DNA from 2 places in the Methylibium sp. T29-B genome. Region 1 is predicted to be linked to the other one. Evidence: predicted binding sites of a transcription regulator. Region 1 holds the regulator's gene; the other holds the start of a gene.
What was found. The regulator LexA, encoded in region 1, represses DNA repair genes until DNA is damaged. The targets are predictions, from matches to a motif close to ACTGTATNNNNATACAGT.
Positions count from the first base shown of each region.

Region 2: a site for LexA is predicted at 1,974-1,991, ahead of recA (recombinase RecA). Genes of this name have one in related genera too.

Region 1 is NZ_AZSN01000005.1:8,364-11,774, forward strand. Features, by position in the region: gene Y694_RS22300 (NRDE family protein) at 1-503, shown strand, start outside; gene Y694_RS01670 (asparaginase) at 516-1,463, opposite strand; gene lexA (transcriptional repressor LexA) at 1,559-2,236, shown strand; gene phbB (acetoacetyl-CoA reductase) at 2,743-3,411, opposite strand, start outside.
Region 2 is NZ_AZSN01000053.1:1,555-4,965, forward strand. Features, by position in the region: gene Y694_RS10575 (sensor histidine kinase) at 1-1,182, opposite strand, end outside; gene Y694_RS10580 (response regulator transcription factor) at 1,215-1,886, opposite strand; gene recA (recombinase RecA) at 2,027-3,100, shown strand; gene Y694_RS10590 (RecX family transcriptional regulator) at 3,144-3,411, shown strand, end outside.

The DNA.
Region 1 (3,411 bases):
ACACACCGTGGCCCAAGGTCGAACACCTGAAGGCACGCGTGAAGGGCGCCCTCGCCGAAACGGCTGCGGAAGAGCCGGTCGATGCGCTCGCCAGTCGATTGTTCGAAGCGCTGGTCGACCGCAGCGTGGCCGCCGATGCCGAGCTGCCTTCGACCGGCATTCCGCGTGAGCTGGAGGTGCAACTCTCCGCCGCCTTCATCCGCACGGTGGATGGGCGCTACGGCACGCGCTGCTCCACGCTGGTGATCACCGAGCGAGTGAAGCGCCAGCTCGTCACGCACGTGTTCGAGCGCAGCTATGCCGTCGGCGCGGGCGTCGCCCTGTTGCGGCGCTCGCGTTTGCTGGACTGGCCGCCGCGCTACAGCGGGGTGGGACAGGTGCCGCACGCCGCGGCCGAATCGGTGTCGGAAAGCACCGTGGAGGAGCCCAGCGCGCTGCCGGCAAAGGACAGCACGCCGCCGCGGCGCATCCGTGCGCGCGGGGTCCTCAAGCCGGCTCGCTGAGCCGCAGCGGCATCAGGCGCTGCGCGCCATCAGCGCAAGCATCAGTTCGATGCGGGCCTGGGCTGGTGTCCGGGCTTCGCTGATCGGCAAGGCGTCGTGGCCGGTCGGCAGCACGGCGCCGTCGGCGACGCGCGTGCAGCGCTGCACCACGATCCCCGCCGCCTGGGCGCTCCGCAACGCCGCTTCCAACGCGTGGTGCAGGCTGCCGTTGCCGGTGCCGGCCACGACGACACCATCGACTCCGTGCGCCCGCAAGGCGTCGACCACCGCGCCCGATGCACCGGCGTGGCTGACGACGATCTCGACCCGCGGCTCGGGCCGCTCGAGGACCTCGACGCCGAGCGGCAGGCCCGTCGGCCAGTCGCGCAGGCGACGCACGCCGCCTCCTTCGATCAGGGCGATGGCCCCGTCATCGCCAGCGCCGAATGCGTCGAGCCGATGCGTATGGCGCTTGCGCACATCGAAGGCACCGAACACCGAGCCGGCGAACACCGCGCAGACGCCTGCCGCGCCCGGCTCACGCGCCAACGCAACCGCATCGAGCAGGTTCTGCGGGCCGTCGGCCTGCACGGCGGTGGCGGGCCGCATGGCACCGGTCAGGACCACCGGCTTGCACGGCGCCAGCACGCGCTGCAGCAGGTAGGCGGTTTCCTCCAGCGTGTCGGTGCCGTGGGTGACCACCAGACCACTCACCTCCGGGCGGGCGAGATGGTGCGCGACGCGGCGGGCCAGCGCGCGCCACACCTCCATGCCTATGTCCTTGCTGTCGATCTGGGCCACCTGCTCCGCTTCGATCGGCTGGCCGGTCAAGGCCGGCACCGCTGCCAGCAACTGCGCGATGCCCAGTTTCGCTGCGGTGTAGCCGAGGCTGTCGGTGGCCGTGGCCGCGGTACCCGCGATGGTGCCGCCGGTGGCCAGAATCACGACGCGCGCCACGGGCTGGGGTTCAGGGCTTTGCATTTTCTGGGAAGCTGGATAAAAATACAGTCACTGGATAAAAATTCAGTGCGCCGGTCTGGTGACAGCCCGGCTCCCGACACCGCAGGAGCACCCGCATGGACGACGCCCCCAAGCTCACCGCCAGGCAGCAGCAGATCCTTGATCTGGTGCAGACCTCGATCGAGCGCACCGGATCACCGCCCACGCGCGCCGAAATCGCCGCCGAACTCGGCTTCCGTTCTGCCAACGCGGCGGAGGAGCACCTGCAGGCCCTGGCACGCAAGGGCGTGATCGAACTGGTGGGCGGCACCTCGCGGGGCATCCGTCTGAAGTCTGACACATTGCGTTCGCTGAACCAGTTGCGCAACAAGCAGTTCTCGCTGCCGCTGCCCAGCCTGTCGCAGCTGATGCTGCCGCTGGTCGGGCGTGTGGCTGCGGGCAGCCCCATCCTGGCGCAGGAACACATCGACCAGAGCTATGCGATCGAGGCCAGCATGTTCCCTCGACGGCCCGACTACCTGCTCAAGGTGCGGGGCATGAGCATGCGCGACGCCGGCATCCTCGATGGCGACCTGCTCGCAGTGCAGAAGGCCCGGGAAGCCAAGAACGGGCAGATCGTCGTCGCCCGCCTGGGCGACGAGGTCACGGTCAAGCGCTTCCGGCGCGTGCGCGGCACGATCGAACTGCTGCCCGAGAACCCGGATTTCGAGCCCATTGTCGTCACGCCGGAGAGCGGTGAGTTCGAGATCGAGGGCTTGGCCGTCGGGCTCATCCGCAACACCCTGCTCATGTGAGATCGGCTGGCGCCTGAATTCATGGCCCCCGCGGGTGGTGGGCATGCGCGCCAAACGGCGTGTTATCCCGCGGACCAGGCCCATCGACATCAATCCTGCTGAACTTCCGATTGGAGATTCACCATGGTCACGGTCTTTTGGAACCCCTTGCGGCGCTGGTGGCAGACCGCCTTCCAGGCCTCCGCGCCTGCTACGGTACCGGCGCTCGTGTTCAGGTCACCGGCATTCCGCACCCGCCCCCGTCTCAGCCGCCACACCGCGACCCCGGCCGGTCACGCCCTTCAGGGCCGCGCTGCCCCGCGTCGCCGGCATCGAGAACGCGCGGCGCGCCGCGAGGCGCTTCTGGATGACCATGGACCCCGAGGACCAGCGGCGTGCCGCGATCGGCGGGTCGTTCGCGGAGGTGTGTGCAGCGCTCGAGAGCCTGGCAGCGATCGAAGACCGGCGGGCCTGAGTTTCCAGGCGCCGCCGGACACGAGCCGGGCCTTGCGCCCGGCTCTTTACCGTCAGCCCATGTGCAGGCCGCCGTTCACCGAGAAGTCGGCACCGGTGGCGAAGCCGGACTCCTCGGAGGCCACCCACGACACCATCGAGGCGATGTCCTCGGGCGTGCCGAGCCGCTTGACGGGGATGGTCGCCACGATCTTGTCGAGCACGTCCTGGCGGATCGCACGGACCATCTCGGTACCGATGTAACCCGGGCTCACGGTATTGACCGTCACGCCCTTGCTGGCCACTTCCTGGGCCAGCGCCATCGTGAAGCCGTGCATGCCGGCCTTGGCCGCCGAGTAGTTCGTCTGGCCGAACTGGCCCTTCTCGCCGTTGACCGAGCTGATGTTGATGATGCGACCCCAGCCGGCGTCGGTCATTTCGTCGATCACCTGCTTGGTCACGTTGAACAGGCTGTCGAGGTTGGTGCTGATCACCGCGCTCCAGTCGTCACGGGTCATCTTGCGGAACATGCCGTCACGCGTGATGCCGGCGTTGTTCACCAGCACACTGACCGGGCCGTGCTGTGCCTTGACCTCCTTGAAGGCCTCGACGGTCGACTCCCATTCGGCCACGTTGCCCACCGAAGCGTGGAAGCTGTAGCCGAGTGCGGCCTGCTCGTCGAGCCACTTCTTGAAGTTGCGGCTCGGGCCGCAACCGGCCACGACGGTGAAGCCGTCCTTGTG
Region 2 (3,411 bases), on a different contig from region 1:
GGGAGGGGTGTAGTGCAGGGCGTTGTCGACCAGGTTGCGGATCATCTCGCGCAGCAGCAGCGCATGGCCGAGCACGCTGCTGCGCTGCGGCTCGGCCGTCTCGCCGTCGGCGCCCGGTCCCTCGTAGCCGAGGTCGATGCGCTTCTCGAGCGCGCGCGGCACGAAGTCGCGGACGGTCTCCGTTGCCAGCCTCGCCAGCCGGACCTCGGCCACGCGGGCGGCGAGTTCGCGGTCCTCGGCGCGCGCCATCGCCAGCAACTGGTTGACCATGTGCGCGGCCCGCTGGCTCGACAGCGCGATCTGCTGCAGCGAGCGCTTCAGCGCCTCGGGCTCGCGTTCACCCGCGTCGATCTCGCGCTGCGCGATCTCGGCCTGGGTGCGCAGGCCGGCCAGCGGCGTCTTGAGCTGGTGGGCGGCATCGGCGAGAAAGCGCCGCTGCGTCGCCAGCGAGCGGTCCAGGCGCTCCAGCAGGTCGTTGATGGCTCGCACCAGCGGCGACACCTCCTCCGGCGCCTCCATCTCGTCGATCGGGCTCAGGTCATCAGCCGCACGGCGGCGGATGCGCTGCTGCAGCTCGTTGAGCGGCGCGATGCCGCGCGCCAGTGCCAGCCACACCAGCAGCACCGCGAGCGGCAGGATCACGAACTGCGGCAGGATCACGCCCTTGATGATCTCGGTGGCCAGCTGCGAGCGCTTGCCCAGGGTTTCGGCCACCTGCACCAGCGCCGGCGAGGTGGCGCCGGGAATCCGCGGCGCGGCGGGCATCGCCACCCACAGGTAGGCCACGCGCACGGCCTCGTTGTGCACCTCGTCGTCGCGATAGCGGACCTCTCCGACCGCCGCCACGTCGTCCTCGCGCGGGACCGGCAGCGTGTGATCGCCACCCACATACTCGCCCCGCGCGCCCAGCACCTGGAAGTAGATCTGGTCCGCCTCGTCGGCCCGCAGCAGTTGATCGGCTCCGGGCGGCAGAGCGAACGCAACGCGGCCCTGGTCGACGCTTACCTGCTGCGACAGCGCCCTCGCCATCTCGCCGAGCGCGCGATCGTAGGGACGGTTGGCGATGTTCTGGGCGACCAGCCAGGTCAGCGCGACACTCATCGGCCACAGCAACAGCAGCGGCGCGAGCATCCAGTCGAGGATCTCGCCGAACAGCGAGCGTTGTCCGCGCAGCGTGTTCATGCCCGAAGGCGCGCGCCGCGCAGCATGCCGGCTCAGCCCGCGATCTTCTCGAGGCAGTAGCCCAGGCCGCGCACGGTGGCGATGCGCACCGGGCCCTGCTCGATCTTCTTGCGCAGGCGGTGGATGTAGACCTCGATCGCGTTGTTGCTGACCTCGTCGCCCCATTCGCACAGGCGCTCGACCAGCTGATCCTTGCTGACCAGCCGGCCGGCACGCTGCAGCAGCACCTCGAGCAGCGAGAGCTCGCGAGCCGACAGCTCGATCATCTGGTCGTTCAGGTAGGCCACGCGCCCAGTTGCATCGAACGACAGCGGGCCGTGCTTGATGATGGCCGAGGCGGTGCCCAGGCCACGCCGCGTCAGCGCTCGCACGCGCGCCTCCAGTTCCTGCAGCGCGAAGGGCTTGGCCATGTAGTCGTCGGCCCCCAGGTCCAGCCCCTTCACGCGCTGCTCCACGCTGTCGGCCGCGGTCAGGATCAGCACTGGCGTCACGGTGCCGCGCGCGCGCATCTTGCGCAGCACCTCCAGGCCGTGCAGCTTGGGCAGTCCGAGATCGAGGATCACCAGGTCGAACTCGTGGTCGGCCAGCGCCGCATCGGCCTCGCTGCCGCTTCCGACCTGATCCACCGCATAGCCACCCTTGCGCAAGGTGCGCAACAGACCGTCGGCCAGCACCTGGTCGTCTTCGGCGATGAGGATCCTCATGGACGTGTCTCCCTCGGCGGCGCATGGGTTTCGTTGTGGTCAGCGCCGGGTTCATTGTAGGGAGGGGCTTCGGAAGAGCCAAAAACTACTGTACAAATAACCAGTTTCGACCATAATCCCGAGCAAACCGGAGGCTCAGCATGGATGCAAGCGTCAAGACATTGAACACCGAAAAGGCCAAGGCCCTGCAGGCTGCGCTCGCGCAGATCGAGAAGCAGTTCGGCAAGGGCACGATCATGCGCCTCGGCGAAGGCGAGGTCATCGATGACATCGAGGTGGTGTCCACCGGCTCGCTGGGCCTGGACATCGCCCTCGGCGTCGGCGGCCTGCCGCGCGGACGCGTCATCGAGATCTACGGTCCCGAGTCCTCGGGCAAGACCACGCTCACCCTGCAGGTCATCGCCGAGATGCAGAAGCTGGCCGGCACCTGCGCCTTCATCGATGCCGAGCATGCGCTCGACTCGCAGTACGCCCAGAAACTGGGGGTCAACCTGCAGGAGCTGCTGATCTCCCAGCCCGACACCGGCGAGCAAGCGCTCGAGATCGTCGACGCGCTGGTGCGCTCCGGCTCGGTCGATCTGATCGTTGTCGACTCGGTCGCGGCGCTCACGCCCAAGGCTGAACTCGAAGGCGAGATGGGCGACTCCCTGCCCGGCCTGCAGGCACGGCTGATGAGCCAGGCGCTGCGCAAGCTCACCGCGACGATCAAGAAGTCGAACTGCATGGTGATCTTCATCAACCAGATCCGCATGAAGATCGGCGTGATGTTCGGCTCACCCGAAACCACCACCGGCGGTAACGCGCTGAAGTTCTATGCCTCGGTGCGGCTCGACATCCGCCGCATCGGCAGCATCAAGCGTGGCGAAGAAGTGATCGGCAACGAGACCAAGGTCAAGGTCGTCAAGAACAAGGTCTCCCCGCCATTCAAGACCGCCGAGTTCGACATCCTGTTCGGCGAGGGCGTGTCACGCGAGGGCGAGATCATCGACCTGGGCGTCATCGCCAAGGTGATCGACAAGTCGGGCGCCTGGTACGCCTACAACGGCGAGAAGATCGGCCAAGGCAAGGACAACAGCCGCGAGTTCCTGCGCGAGAACCCTGAACTGGCCCACGAGATCGAGAACAAGATTCGTGAATCGCTGGGCGTGGCGCTGCTGCCCAGCATCGAGATCGAAGTCCCCAAGGGCACCAAGCAGGCGGCTGCCGGCGCCTGAGGCGGGGGAAGCTCCGCGGGCTCGCGGCCGACGGAGGCGTCTCGTGGTCCGTCCCGCGCCCACCCTGAAGGCCAAGGCGCTGACCTATCTTGCGCAGCGCGAGCACAGCCGCATCGAGCTGCGACGCAAGTTGCTGTCACACGTCGATCGGCAGCGCAGGGCGGCGGGGTCATCGCCGCTGTCGGCCGACGCCCCTGCGCCGGCGCTGCCGACCGAGCAGGAGGTCGACGACCTGCTCGACTGGCTCGCGGCGAAGGACCTGCTCAGCGCCGACCGCTTCATCGAGACCCGCGTGAGCGCCCGCGAGGGGC